Regions from separate parts of the Pseudomonas sp. LBUM1648 genome, predicted to be linked through region 3. Evidence: predicted binding sites of a transcription regulator. Region 3 holds the regulator's gene; each other region holds the start of a gene.
What was found. Region 3 encodes sigma-54, which starts transcription at its own class of promoters, with help from an activator protein. Its sites were predicted from a motif close to ANTGGCATNNANNTTGCTNT; they were not measured.
Positions count from the first base shown of each region.

Region 1: glnA (glutamate--ammonia ligase) is a predicted target of sigma-54. The motif match lies at 1,893-1,912, and genes of this name have one in related genera.
Region 2: ACA043_RS09315 (circularly permuted type 2 ATP-grasp protein) is a predicted target of sigma-54. The motif match lies at 1,993-2,012, and genes of this name have one in related genera.

Region 1 covers NZ_CP166808.1:376,564-380,754, forward strand. Annotated here, with positions in the region: one part of gene ACA043_RS01720 (IS3 family transposase) at 1-270, opposite strand, end outside; gene glnA (glutamate--ammonia ligase) at 393-1,799, opposite strand; gene thiI (tRNA uracil 4-sulfurtransferase ThiI) at 2,127-3,581, shown strand; gene typA (translational GTPase TypA) at 3,721-4,191, shown strand, end outside.
Region 2 covers NZ_CP166808.1:2,012,270-2,016,460, forward strand. Annotated here, with positions in the region: gene speE (polyamine aminopropyltransferase) at 1-642, shown strand, start outside; gene ACA043_RS09305 (hypothetical protein) at 773-1,006, shown strand; gene ACA043_RS09310 (ribonuclease E inhibitor RraB) at 1,219-1,566, shown strand; gene ACA043_RS09315 (circularly permuted type 2 ATP-grasp protein) at 2,045-3,454, shown strand; gene ACA043_RS09320 (alpha-E domain-containing protein) at 3,467-4,191, shown strand, end outside.
Region 3 covers NZ_CP166808.1:983,825-988,015, reverse strand. Annotated here, with positions in the region: gene lptC (LPS export ABC transporter periplasmic protein LptC) at 1-394, shown strand, start outside; gene lptA (lipopolysaccharide transport periplasmic protein LptA) at 381-926, shown strand; gene lptB (LPS export ABC transporter ATP-binding protein) at 926-1,651, shown strand; gene ACA043_RS04270 (RNA polymerase factor sigma-54) at 1,839-3,332, shown strand; gene hpf (ribosome hibernation-promoting factor, HPF/YfiA family) at 3,406-3,714, shown strand; gene ptsN (PTS IIA-like nitrogen regulatory protein PtsN) at 3,726-4,190, shown strand.

The sequences.
Region 1 (4,191 bases), 610 kb from region 3:
TTCTTCAAGCTCTTTGATTCGCTGTTCGGGTGTCAGGGGTTTATCGGGCTCATCCATGGAACGGGGTCTCTTGGAGCGAATGGACGCGCCTTGACTCCAGTCCTGCCGACCATGCCTGCGTAACCAGTTCAGTACGGTCGTTTTACCCTGAATGCCATAGCGCTCTTGAGCCTCTTTATAACTCAACTCGCCTTTTTCGACCTGATCGACGACCGACAATTTAAAGGTCAGCGTGTAATCACGCTGACTGCGCCTTTCTCCCGTATTCATTACTCCCTCCTGAGAATGGGTCAGAAGGTGTAAACCTTATTCAGGACGGGACACCGAGCAATAAAAGAGGCCTCCCGAAGGAGGCCTCTTTTTGTCACGCCGCTTAGCGCGGCGCTACCGGATCAGCAGCTGTAGTACAGCTCATATTCCAGTGGGTGTACGAAGGTGCGGACCTTGATTTCTTCTTCGGATTTCAGCGCGATGTAAGCGTCGATGAAGTCGTCGGAGAACACGCCGCCCTTGGTCAGGAACGCACGGCCCTTGTCCAGCTCTTCCAGGGCTTCTTTCAGGCTGCCGCAAACTTGTGGGATCTCTTTCGCCTCTTCAGGCGGCAGGTCGTACAGGTTTTTGTCAGCGGCATCGCCTGGGTGGATCTTGTTCTGGATACCGTCCAGGCCGGCCATCAGCAGTGCTGCGAAAGCCAGGTACGGGTTGGCAGCCGGATCCGGGAAACGTGCTTCGATACGACGGCCTTTAGGGCTGTTGACGTAAGGAATACGGATCGAGGCGGAACGGTTACGAGCCGAGTAGGCCAGCATGACCGGAGCTTCGAAGCCTGGCACCAGACGCTTGTACGAGTTGGTAGCCGGGTTGGTGAAGCCGTTCAGGGCCTTACCGTGCTTGATGATGCCGCCGATGAAGTACAGAGCGGTTTCGGACAGGCCGGCATAGCCTTCGCCAGCGAAGGTGTTCTTGCCATCTTTGGAGATGGACATGTGTACGTGCATACCCGAACCGTTGTCGCCGTACAGCGGCTTCGGCATGAAGGTAGCGGTGCGGCCGTAAGCGTCGGCAACGTTGTGTACAACGTATTTCAGAGTCTGAACTTCGTCAGCTTTCTTCACCAGGGTGTTGAACTTGACACCGATTTCGTTCTGACCGGCAGTCGCCACTTCGTGGTGGTGAACTTCAACGGTCTGGCCCATTTCTTCCAGTGCGTTACACATGGCAGTACGGATTTCGTGGTCGTGGTCGAACGGCGGAACCGGGAAGTAGCCACCTTTGACGCCTGGACGGTGACCCTTGTTACCACCTTCGATGTCCTGGTCTGACATCCACGAACCTTGTTCGGAGTAGATTTTGAACATCGAGCCGGAGATGTCCGACTTGAACTTCACTTCGTCGAAGATGAAGAATTCTGGTTCTGGACCGGCGAAGACGGTGTCACCGATACCAGTGGTCTTCAGGTATTCCTCGGCGCGGTGAGCGATGGCGCGCGGGTCGCGATCGTAACCTTGCATGGTCGACGGTTCGATGATGTCGCAGACCAGGATCAGGGTCGCGTCTTCGGTGAACGGGTCGAGAACGGCAGTTTCGTCGTCCGGCAGCAGGATCATGTCGGAGGCTTCGATGCCTTTCCAGCCAGCGATGGAGGAACCGTCGAACATCTTGCCGACTTCGAAGAAGTCGTCTTCCAGCGCATCGCGAGCCGGCATGGTCACGTGGTGCTGAGTGCCTTTGGTGTCCGTGAAGCGCAGATCAATCCACTTGACGTCATGATCTTTGATGAGTTGAACCGACTTCGACATAGTGTCCTCCGGGTGAATTAGGGCTGGTAGTGGATGCCCTTAATAGTGGTGATGCCGGCGCGAATACTCTGCCAAGGCAACCTGCCTCACAAGGGAGCAAATTGCATGCCAGTGCCCCAGCATGGGTTTTTTGCCCCAAATTCACGCTTATAAAGGTGCAAAGTGGCCTGATGGTGAAAATCTCGCCCTCTAATGTAGCGTCTTAATCCATAAATGACCCGTTTTGGTGCGCGCAAAACCTTCTGCACATTAACTGGTTAAACCTTGAGCAATTTCCGCTATAATCCGCGCCCCCCTTTTTCGGCTGGCCCTGCGCGCGCTGTTTTCATGAAACTAATCGTAAAAGTCTTCCCCGAGATCACCATCAAAAGCCGACCTGTCCGGACGAAATTCATCCGCCAGTTGGCCAAGAACATCCGCGCCGTGCTCCGCGATCTGGACCCGGCTGTGGTGGTGAACGGCGTGTGGGACAACCTCGAGCTGGAAACCCGCGTTACCGACCCCAAAGCCTTGAAAGAGATGGGTGAGCGCCTGACCTGCATGCCGGGCATCGCGCACTTTTTGCAGATCGACGAGTACCCGCTGGGTGACTTCGACGACATCTCCGAAAAGTGCAAACAGCACTACGGTGATGCACTGGCCGGTAAGGTTTTCTCGGTGCGCTGCAAACGTGCAGGCAAGCACACGTTCAGCTCGATGGACGTCGAAAAATACGTCGGCAGCAAGCTGCGCCGTGAGTGCGGTGCCGCCGGCATCGACCTGAAAGCACCGCAAATTAAAGTTCGCATGGAAATTCGCGACAAACGGTTGTTTGTCATCCACAGCCAGCACAACGGCATCGGCGGTTATCCGCTTGGTGCGTTGGAGCAGACGCTGGTATTGATGTCCGGCGGCTTTGATTCGACCGTTGCGGCCTACCAGATCATGCGCCGCGGCCTGATGGCGCACTTCTGCTTCTTTAATCTGGGCGGGCGTGCCCACGAATTGGGCGTGATGGAAGTCGCGCATTTCATCTGGAAGAAGTACGGCAGCTCGCAACGCGTGCTATTTGTCAGTGTTCCGTTCGAAGAAGTGTTGAGCGAAATTCTCGGTAAAGTCGATAACAGTCATATGGGCGTCGTATTGAAGCGTATGATGTTGCGCGCGTCCTCCGCGATCGCCGACCGCCTGCATATCGATGCGCTGGTCACCGGTGAAGCGATCTCCCAGGTTTCGAGCCAGACGCTGCCGAACCTGTCGGTGATCGATTGCGTGACCGATAAACTGGTCCTGCGCCCGCTGATCGTCGCCCACAAGCAGGACATCATCGACACGGCCAACGAGATCGGCACCGCCGATTTCGCCCGGCACATGCCGGAATACTGCGGCGTCATCTCGGTCAATCCGAAGACCGCCGCCAAGCGTGGCCGCGTTGAGCACGAAGAGAAAGAATTCGACATGGCGGTGCTCGAGCGTGCGCTCGCCAACGCCAAACTGGTCGCGATCGATCGAGTCATCGACGAATTGGGCCAGGATTTGCAGATTGAAGAAGTCGGCGAAGCGCTGGCCGGTCAGATCGTCATCGACATCCGTCACCCGGATGCCGCTGAAGACGAACCGCTGGAGCTTGCCGGCATAGAGGTACAGACGATGCCGTTCTATGCAGTGAACGCACGTTTCAAGGAACTGGACCCTACTCGCCAGTACCTGCTGTATTGCGACAAAGGCGTGATGAGTCGCCTGCATGCCCACCATTTGCTCAGTGAGGGGCATGCCAATGTGCGCGTTTATCGACCGAGCTAAGTGCCCGGGGCTGTTTGCCTGTGGCCTGCGTCACCGGCCCCCCGACACCGCCGTCAAGCTGTAACGGCCATGCCGGACACTACTGCTAATCGCTGCCAAGACTTGTCAGCAAACCGAATCCTCTGATCGAGATACACAAGTGATCGAAAATCTACGCAACATCGCCATCATTGCCCACGTTGACCACGGTAAAACCACCCTGGTAGACAAACTCCTGCGTCAATCCGGCACTCTGGAGCGCAACGAGCTCAACGACGAGCGCGTGATGGACTCCAACGACCAGGAAAAAGAGCGCGGTATTACCATTCTGGCGAAAAACACCGCCATCAACTGGAACGGCTACCACATCAACATCGTGGACACCCCGGGCCACGCCGACTTCGGCGGCGAAGTTGAACGCGTAATGTCGATGGTTGACTCCGTTCTGCTGCTGGTTGACGCTCAAGACGGCCCTATGCCGCAAACCCGTTTCGTGACCAAGAAGGCTTTCGAAGCCGGCCTGCGTCCGATCGTGGTCATCAACAAGGTTGACCGTCCAGGCGCGCGTCCGGACTGGGTTCTGGATCAGATCTTCGACCTGTTCGACAACCTCGGTGCTACCGAAGAACAA
Region 2 (4,191 bases), 1.0 Mb from region 3:
ACCGCCAAGCGCGTGCTGATCATCGGCGGCGGTGACGGCGGCATGCTGCGTGAAGTGGCCAAGCACGGCAGTGTCGAGCACATCACCATGGTCGAGATCGACGGCACCGTGGTCGACATGTGCAAGCAATTCCTGCCGAACCATTCCAAGGGCGCCTACGACGATCCGCGTCTGAACCTGGTGATCGATGACGGCATGCGTTTTGTGGCCACCACCACCGAGAAATTCGACGTGATCATCTCCGACTCCACTGACCCGATCGGCCCGGGCGAAGTGTTGTTCTCGGAAAACTTCTACCAGGCCTGCCACCGTTGCCTGAACGAAGGCGGCATCCTCGTGACTCAGAACGGCACGCCGTTCATGCAGATCGACGAAGTCAAAACCACTGCCGGCCGCCTGCGCAGCCTGTTTCCGGACTGGCATTTCTATCAGGCCGCTGTTCCGACCTATATCGGCGGCTCGATGACGTTCGCTTGGGGTTCGACCAACCCGGCCTACCGCAAGTTGAGCCGTGAAACCCTGCGACAGCGTTTCATCGGCAGCGGCATTGTCACTCGCTACTACAACCCGGAAATTCACATCGGTGCGTTTGCGCTGCCGCAGTACGTACTCCAGGCGATCAACAAGCCAGGCAACGACTGAAAATCACGCAACTCCTACAGCGGATGTAACTTTTTTCATGTTCGCTCGCAGCAATCCTTTTGAACGATCAATCCGGCCAAAAGTCGAGATAGGTGTAAGCCCATTTGCGGGTTTGATCGAGGAGGCACCGATGCAAAAGTGGAAAGTCACTTTCGTGGACGATCATGGTGAAATTGTCGATGAGGTCTTCGAGCGTGCGGAATGCCCAAGCGACGATGAAGCTGCTCGACTGATCAAGGAACGGCTCCTGCCTGTCGCCGCGGAACTGGATATGAACGATCTGGAAGGGCGCACTGCCGATGCAGGCGTCAAAAGCCTGAAAACCCAGAACAGCATCGAAATCCGCAGTATCACTCCCATCTGAAATTCTTCTTGTCACTTGAAGCACCAGGCCTTGGCAGCAGCTCTATCTTGGGGCTACTCTGCAAGCGAGATCAGCGAACGGATCGCTAAGGTCTGGTCTTGTCAGCTACATGCTTGTTTCCCGCGCGCAACCACGTTGCCGTAGTACTTTGGCCAGTAAGGCCCGGGGCGGGAATACGGAAAGTCTATCCATCTATCCGAGGGGGACGATTCATGAGCACAGCCTATCAAGAAGACATCAGCAGCAATGTACTGCGCCGCATGAAAGAAGGCGGTTTCGATTTTTCCCGATTCCATCCCATCGAGTTTTACGCCATTTTCCCGGACGAGGAGCGGGCGCGCAGGGCGGCAGGTAAGTTTCGCGGTGAATCCATCAATGCCCAGGTCAGCGCGCGCGACGACGGCGCGTGGTCTCTGGAATTGAGCAAAGTGATGTACGCGACCTATGACGATATCGGCGATTTCGAGCAGGGCTTTTCGGCGGTGGTCGAGCCCTTGGGTGGCATCATCGAAGGCTGGGGCGTCAAGCAGGAGGTGCGTAACCGCCACCGTTTGAACTGATCTCTGGTAATCAACGCAAGCAACGGCTGACCTTCGGGTTGGCCGTTGTCGTTTTTGGCTTGCTTGAATTCCCGTGGCAAAACCCTGAAACAAGAATCCGAGGCAAAAAAAAGCCACCGGAGAGGGTGGCTAAAAGGGAAGACCGATAAGGAGAGGAAACCGGTCAGGGTTAAGGCTTTGAGGGCCGCAAAGGCAATTCGGATCGATTGGGCTGAAGGCTTCATCGGGGGAAGTTTTTTCAGCGGATGCGCGGATTATCCGCAGCCAGCCGCGAGCAGTGAAATCAACTCTGACTATGCTGGTGATAGGCGACAGCACTGCGTCGCAATGAGGCGGGGGCAATCAGGTTGGGGCATTTGTCGCACAGGAATGGTGCGGCGCCTGTGGCGTGATTATCCAACCGATTGAAATCAAAGCGTTTATGCCGATGGCACGGGCCTTGCGATGGTCTGGATGTCCGGGTGACAAGGAGTACGGCATGATCCGCACCTATTTTGATGAGATGTACGATGCCGGCGGCCAGGTCCGCCCGCATTACCGGGAGTTTGCCCGGTGGTTGGCTGACACGCCTGACGAGCTGTTGGCCCAGCGGCGCCGCGAGGCCGATCTGCTGTTCCATCGTGCCGGCATCACGTTCACGCTCTACGGGGACGAGCAGGGCACAGAGCGCCTGATTCCTTTCGACACCATTCCGCGCAGCATTCCCGCCAGTGAGTGGCGGATTGTCGAGCGCGGCTGCATCCAGCGGGTCAAGGCGTTGAACATGTTCCTCGCCGACCTCTATCACGAGCAGCGCATCATCAAGGCCGGGATTATTCCCGCCGAACAGGTGCTGGCCAACGAGCAATATCAGTTGGCGATGCAAGGGCTGGATCTGCACCGCGATATCTATTCGCATATCTCCGGCGTCGATCTGGTGCGCGACGGCGACGGCACCTATTACGTGCTCGAAGACAACCTGCGCACACCGAGCGGCGTGAGCTACATGCTTGAAGACCGCAAGATGATGATGCGTCTGTTCCCGGAGTTGTTTTCCGCCCAGCGTATCGCGCCTATCGATCATTATCCGAACCTGCTGCTCGACACGCTGAAAAGCTCAAGCCCGATTGACGATCCGAGCGTGGTGGTACTGACGCCGGGACGCTTCAACAGTGCGTTTTTCGAGCACGCCTTTCTGGCTCGAGAAATGGGCGTCGAACTGGTGGAAGGTGCGGATCTGTTTGTGCGCGATGACAAGGTCTTCATGCGCACCACCGATGGCCCGAAAGCGGTGGACGTGATCTACCGCCGCCTCGACGACGCGTTCCTCGATCCGCTGGCGTTCAATCCGGATTCGATGCTTGGCGTACCGGGCCTGCTGTCGTCCTATCGCTCCGGCAATGTGGTGCTGGCCAACGCCATCGGCACGGGCGTGGCGGATGACAAATCGGTGTATCCGTTTGTCACCGACATGATCCGTTTCTACCTCGATGAAGAACCGATCCTGAAGAACGTACCGACCTGGCAGTGTCGCAATCCGTCTGAACTTTCCCATGTGCTGGCCAATCTTCCGGATCTGGTGGTCAAGGAAACACAGGGTTCCGGTGGTTACGGGATGCTGGTGGGGCCTGCTGCGACAACCGCGGAAATCGATTCCTTCCGCGAGCGCATCAAGGCCAAGCCCCACGCGTACATCGCGCAACCGACGCTGTCGCTGTCGACCTGCCCGACCTTTGTCGAAAACGGCATTGCGCCGCGCCATATCGACTTGCGGCCATTTGTCTTGTCCGGTCGCGAAACCCGGGTTGTGCCCGGTGGTTTGACCCGTGTCGCCCTGCGCGAAGGCTCCCTGGTGGTGAATTCTTCCCAGGGTGGCGGAACCAAGGACACCTGGGTGGTCGAGGATTGAAGGAAGCTTGCCATGTTAAGTAGAACTGCCTCGGATCTGTATTGGATGTCGCGTTACCTGGAGCGGGCGGAAAATCTCGCGCGGATGCTCGACATCAGTTATTCGCTGTCGCTGATGCCGCAAGACGGTCGCGGTGACGGTTTGCACGAACTGGCCATGCCGCTGCTGATTACCGGCACCCTGGATGATTACCTCGAGCGTCACGGTGCTTTGCATGCCGAACGCCTGCTGCATTTCTTCGCCCTCGATGCCGCCAATCCGGCGAGCATCTATAGCTGCCTCGGCGCGGCGCGGGCCAGCGCGCACGCGGTGCGCGGGCGCATCACCGCAGACATGTGGGAAAACATCAACGCAACGTGGCTGGAAATTCGCGGGATCGCCGAACAGGGCCTGAGCCGCTATGGCATGAGCCGCTTCTGTGAATGGATCAAGGAGCGTTCGCACCTGTTTCGTGGCGCGTCCTACGGCACGATCATGCGTAACGATGCGTTTCGCTTTATTCGCCTGGGGACGTTCATCGAGCGCGCCGACAACACGTTGCGACTGCTCGACGCGCGTTACGAGATGGCCGGCGATCAGGCCGAAGCCGTCAGTGACGGGACGGCCCACGCGTATTACCAGTGGAGTGCGTTGCTGCGAGCGTTGTCGTCGTTCGAGGCCTATACCGAAATCTATCGCGATGCGCCCGGCGCCCGACATGTCGCCGAGCTGCTGTTGTTGCGCGCCGATGTACCACG
Region 3 (4,191 bases):
CGGCAAAGTGCAGTATGAAATGACCTCCGAGAAGGCCGAGCACGTCAAGGCGACCGACATCACGCTGGTCACCAAGCCTGACCTGAACATGTACCGCGGCACAGATTTCCCGTGGCACGTGACCAGCGAACGCGGCGAAGTGAACTCGGGCGGCACCGAAGTCGAGCTGATCGACTCAGTACGCATCAAGCGCACCGATGAAAAGAACCGCGCCACCCTGATCACGTCCACTCGCATGACGGTGTTCCCGCAGCAGGAATATGCGCAGACCGCGCAACCCGTTAGAATCGACGGCGCTGGCGGTGTATCGACTGGCGTAGGAATGAAAGCGTATCTGAAGGAAAGCAGGATACACCTGCAATCGAACGTAAGAGGACAGTATGAGGCTCGTTAAAACCCTCCCTATTTTGCTCAGTCTGGGCGCAGCACTGGGAAGCGTGAGCGCCTGGGCTCTGCCGAACGATCAAGAGCAGCCAATCCGCATTCAGGCCGACGATGCCCAGCTGGACGACAAGAATGGCGTTGCCACTTATAAAGGCGACGTGATCATCACCCAGGGTTCGATGAAGGTTACCGGCAACACCGTAACCATCACCCGTACCCCGACCGGTGACATCGACGTGGTGACATCGGTGGGCAACCTGGCCTACTTCGAGCAACTGCAAACCGCTGGCGATACCAAACCTGTTCAGGGCTGGGGCGTGACGATCCAGTACCACGCTGCGCAAAATCGCGTCGTGCTGATCGATAAAGCCAAGGTTGTCGACAAGGACAACAACACCACCCAGGGCGAGAAAATCGTCTACGACACCGTGAAGAAACTGGCCAGCGCCGGCCGCGCTACCGGCAGCAAAGTCACCGAAGCGCGTCCGCGCATCGACATGGTGATCCAGCCGAAGAAGAAAACCGAAGAGAAAACCCAGTAATGGCAACTCTGAAAGCTCAGCACCTGGCCAAGGCCTATAAAAGCCGACAGGTCGTGCGTGACGTCAGCCTGTCGATCGACAGTGGCCAGATCGTCGGCCTGCTCGGCCCCAACGGTGCCGGCAAGACCACGTGCTTCTACATGATCGTCGGCTTGGTACAGGCCGATCAAGGCCGTGTGCTGATCGATGATCTGGACGTCAGCCACCAGCCGATGCACGGTCGCGCCAAGGCGGGTATCGGCTATCTGCCGCAAGAAGCGTCGATCTTCCGCAAACTGTCGGTGGCCGACAACATCATGGCCATCCTCGAGACCCGTCAGGAACTCGACAAGGCCGGCCGTCGCAAGGAGCTGGAAAGCCTGCTGCAGGAATTCCACATCAGCCACATTCGCGACAACCTCGGCATGAGCCTGTCCGGTGGTGAACGCCGACGGGTGGAAATCGCCCGCGCCCTGGCGACAGCACCGAAATTCATCCTGCTCGACGAACCGTTCGCCGGTGTCGACCCGATCTCGGTCGGCGACATCAAGCAGATCATCCATCATCTCAAGGCCAAGGGCATCGGTGTTCTGATCACCGACCACAACGTCCGTGAGACGCTGGACATCTGCGAAACCGCCTATATCGTCAACGACGGTCAGTTGATTGCCGAAGGCGATGCAGAAACCATCCTGGCCAACGATCTGGTCAAGGAAGTGTATCTGGGCCATGAATTCCGCCTGTAAGCCTGTTAGTGCCGAGTGAGCCGCCCGGGCGCTGTATCGATTCAAGCAGAATTTAATACGCTTTAATTGTTACAGCGCTCTAGGCAAACACTTCAGTTTCAGGCATATAATTTGCTTAAGTTTGGCGCTCCGGCGCCCTGTAGTGGATGGCGCATAGCGCCGGCGAATAAGGTGTTAAGCCCCTGCCATGAAACCATCGCTAGTCTTGAGAATGGGCCAGCAGCTGACGATGACACCGCAGCTGCAACAGGCTATCCGCCTGCTCCAATTGTCGACCCTGGATCTGCAACAGGAAATCCAGGAGGCCCTGGAATCCAATCCGATGCTCGAACGCCAGGAAGAAGGCGACGACTTCGACAACTCCGATCCTCTGGCCGACAACGCTGAACAGAAGCCCAACACCGAGATCCAGGAACCCTCCTATCAGGAAACCGCCCCGACGGTGGATAACCTAGAGGAAGGCGACTGGAGCGAACGCATCCCCAACGAGCTTCCGGTCGATACGGCCTGGGAAGACGTCTACCAGACTAGCGCCAGCAGCCTGCCCAGCAGCGACGATGACGAGTGGGACTTCACCACCCGTACCTCCGCCGGCGAAAGCCTGCAAAGCCACCTTCTGTGGCAACTTAACCTCGCGCCGATGTCCGACACCGATCGACTGATCGCCGTCACCCTGATCGATTGCATCAACAATCAGGGCTATCTGGACGAAACCCTCGAAGAGATCCTCGAAGCGTTCGATCCGGAACTGGACATCGAGCTGGACGAAATCGAAGCCGTTCTGCACCGCATCCAGCAATTCGAGCCTGCCGGCATCGGCGCCCGCAATCTTGGCGAATGCCTGCTGCTGCAACTACGCCAGTTGCCGGCCAAGACGCCTTGGCTGGCCGAAGCGAAACGTCTGGTCACCGATTATATCGACCTGCTGGGCAGCCGCGATTACAGCCAGTTGATGCGGCGCATGAAGCTCAAGGAAGACGAGTTGCGTCAGGTCATCGAGCTGGTGCAGAGCCTCAACCCGCGCCCGGGCTCGCAGATCGAATCGACTGAAGCCGAGTACGTCGTACCGGACGTCATCGTGCGCAAGGACAACGAGCGCTGGCTGGTCGAGCTGAATCAGGAGTCGGTGCCTCGCCTACGGGTCAACGCCCAGTACGCCGGCTTCGTGCGACGCGCCGATACCAGCGCCGACAACACCTTCATGCGCAATCAGTTGCAGGAAGCGCGCTGGTTCATCAAGAGCCTGCAAAGCCGCAACGAAACCCTGATGAAAGTTGCCACCCAGATCGTTGAGCATCAGCGCGGGTTTCTGGAATACGGCGATGAAGCCATGAAGCCGCTGGTCCTGCATGACATCGCTGAAGCGGTCGGCATGCACGAGTCGACGATTTCCCGGGTGACCACGCAAAAATTCATGCATACACCGCGCGGTATCTATGAATTGAAATACTTTTTTTCCAGCCACGTCAGCACCTCCGAAGGCGGTGAATGCTCGTCCACGGCGATCCGCGCGATCATCAAAAAACTGGTTGCCGCGGAAAATCAGAAAAAGCCGTTGAGTGACAGCAAGATCGCTGGTTTACTGGAGGCACAAGGCATTCAGGTGGCTCGCCGCACCGTCGCCAAGTACCGCGAGTCCCTAGGGATCGCGCCTTCCAGCGAACGCAAGCGGTTGATGTAAGCCACGTTACAGCGTTCCAGTGGCAGGCTTTTCGGCCTGCCGCTTTATGCACTGGCAACGAAGGAGAAGCTGTATGCAAGTCAACATCAGTGGACACCAACTGGAAGTGACCGAACCTCTGCGCACCTACATCAACGAGAAACTCGAACGATTGGAGCGCCATTTCGACAAGATTACCAACGTGCAAGTCACGATGTGTGTCGAAAAGCTGAAGCAGAAAATCGAAGCCACCTTGCATATTCCCGGCAGTGAAGTGGTCGCCAACGCGGAACATACCGATATGTACGCCGCGATCGACGCCCTGACCGACAAGCTGGATAAACAACTCAAAAAGCATAAGGAAAAGACCCAGAGCCTGCTCCAGGGCGCGACCGGTCGATAACCCCCCACTCCATGATCCGACTTGAAAGTATCCTGACCCCCGGCCGTTCCCTCGTGAACGTGCCGGGCGGCAGTAAAAAGAAAGCCCTCGAACAGATTGCCAATCTGATCGCCCGCGAAGTGCCGGCTCTGGAGATGCAAGATGTCTTCGAGGCCCTGATCGCTCGTGAGAAACTCGGTTCCACCGGTTTCGGCAACGGCATCGCCATTCCTCACTGCCGCCTCAAGGGATGCCAATCGCCTATCAGCGCCTTGATGCACCTTGAAGCCCCAATCGATTTCGACGCCATCGACGGTGCTCCGGTTGACCTGCTGTTCGTATTGCTGGTGCCTGAAGCTGCGACCGATGCGCATCTGGAATTGCTGCGTCAGATCGCCAGCATGCTTGATCGCAAGGACGTTCGCGAAAAATTGCGTAGTGCTTCGAGCAACGAAGCCTTGTATCAGGTCGTCGTGGACGAACAAAGCGGGCTCTAAT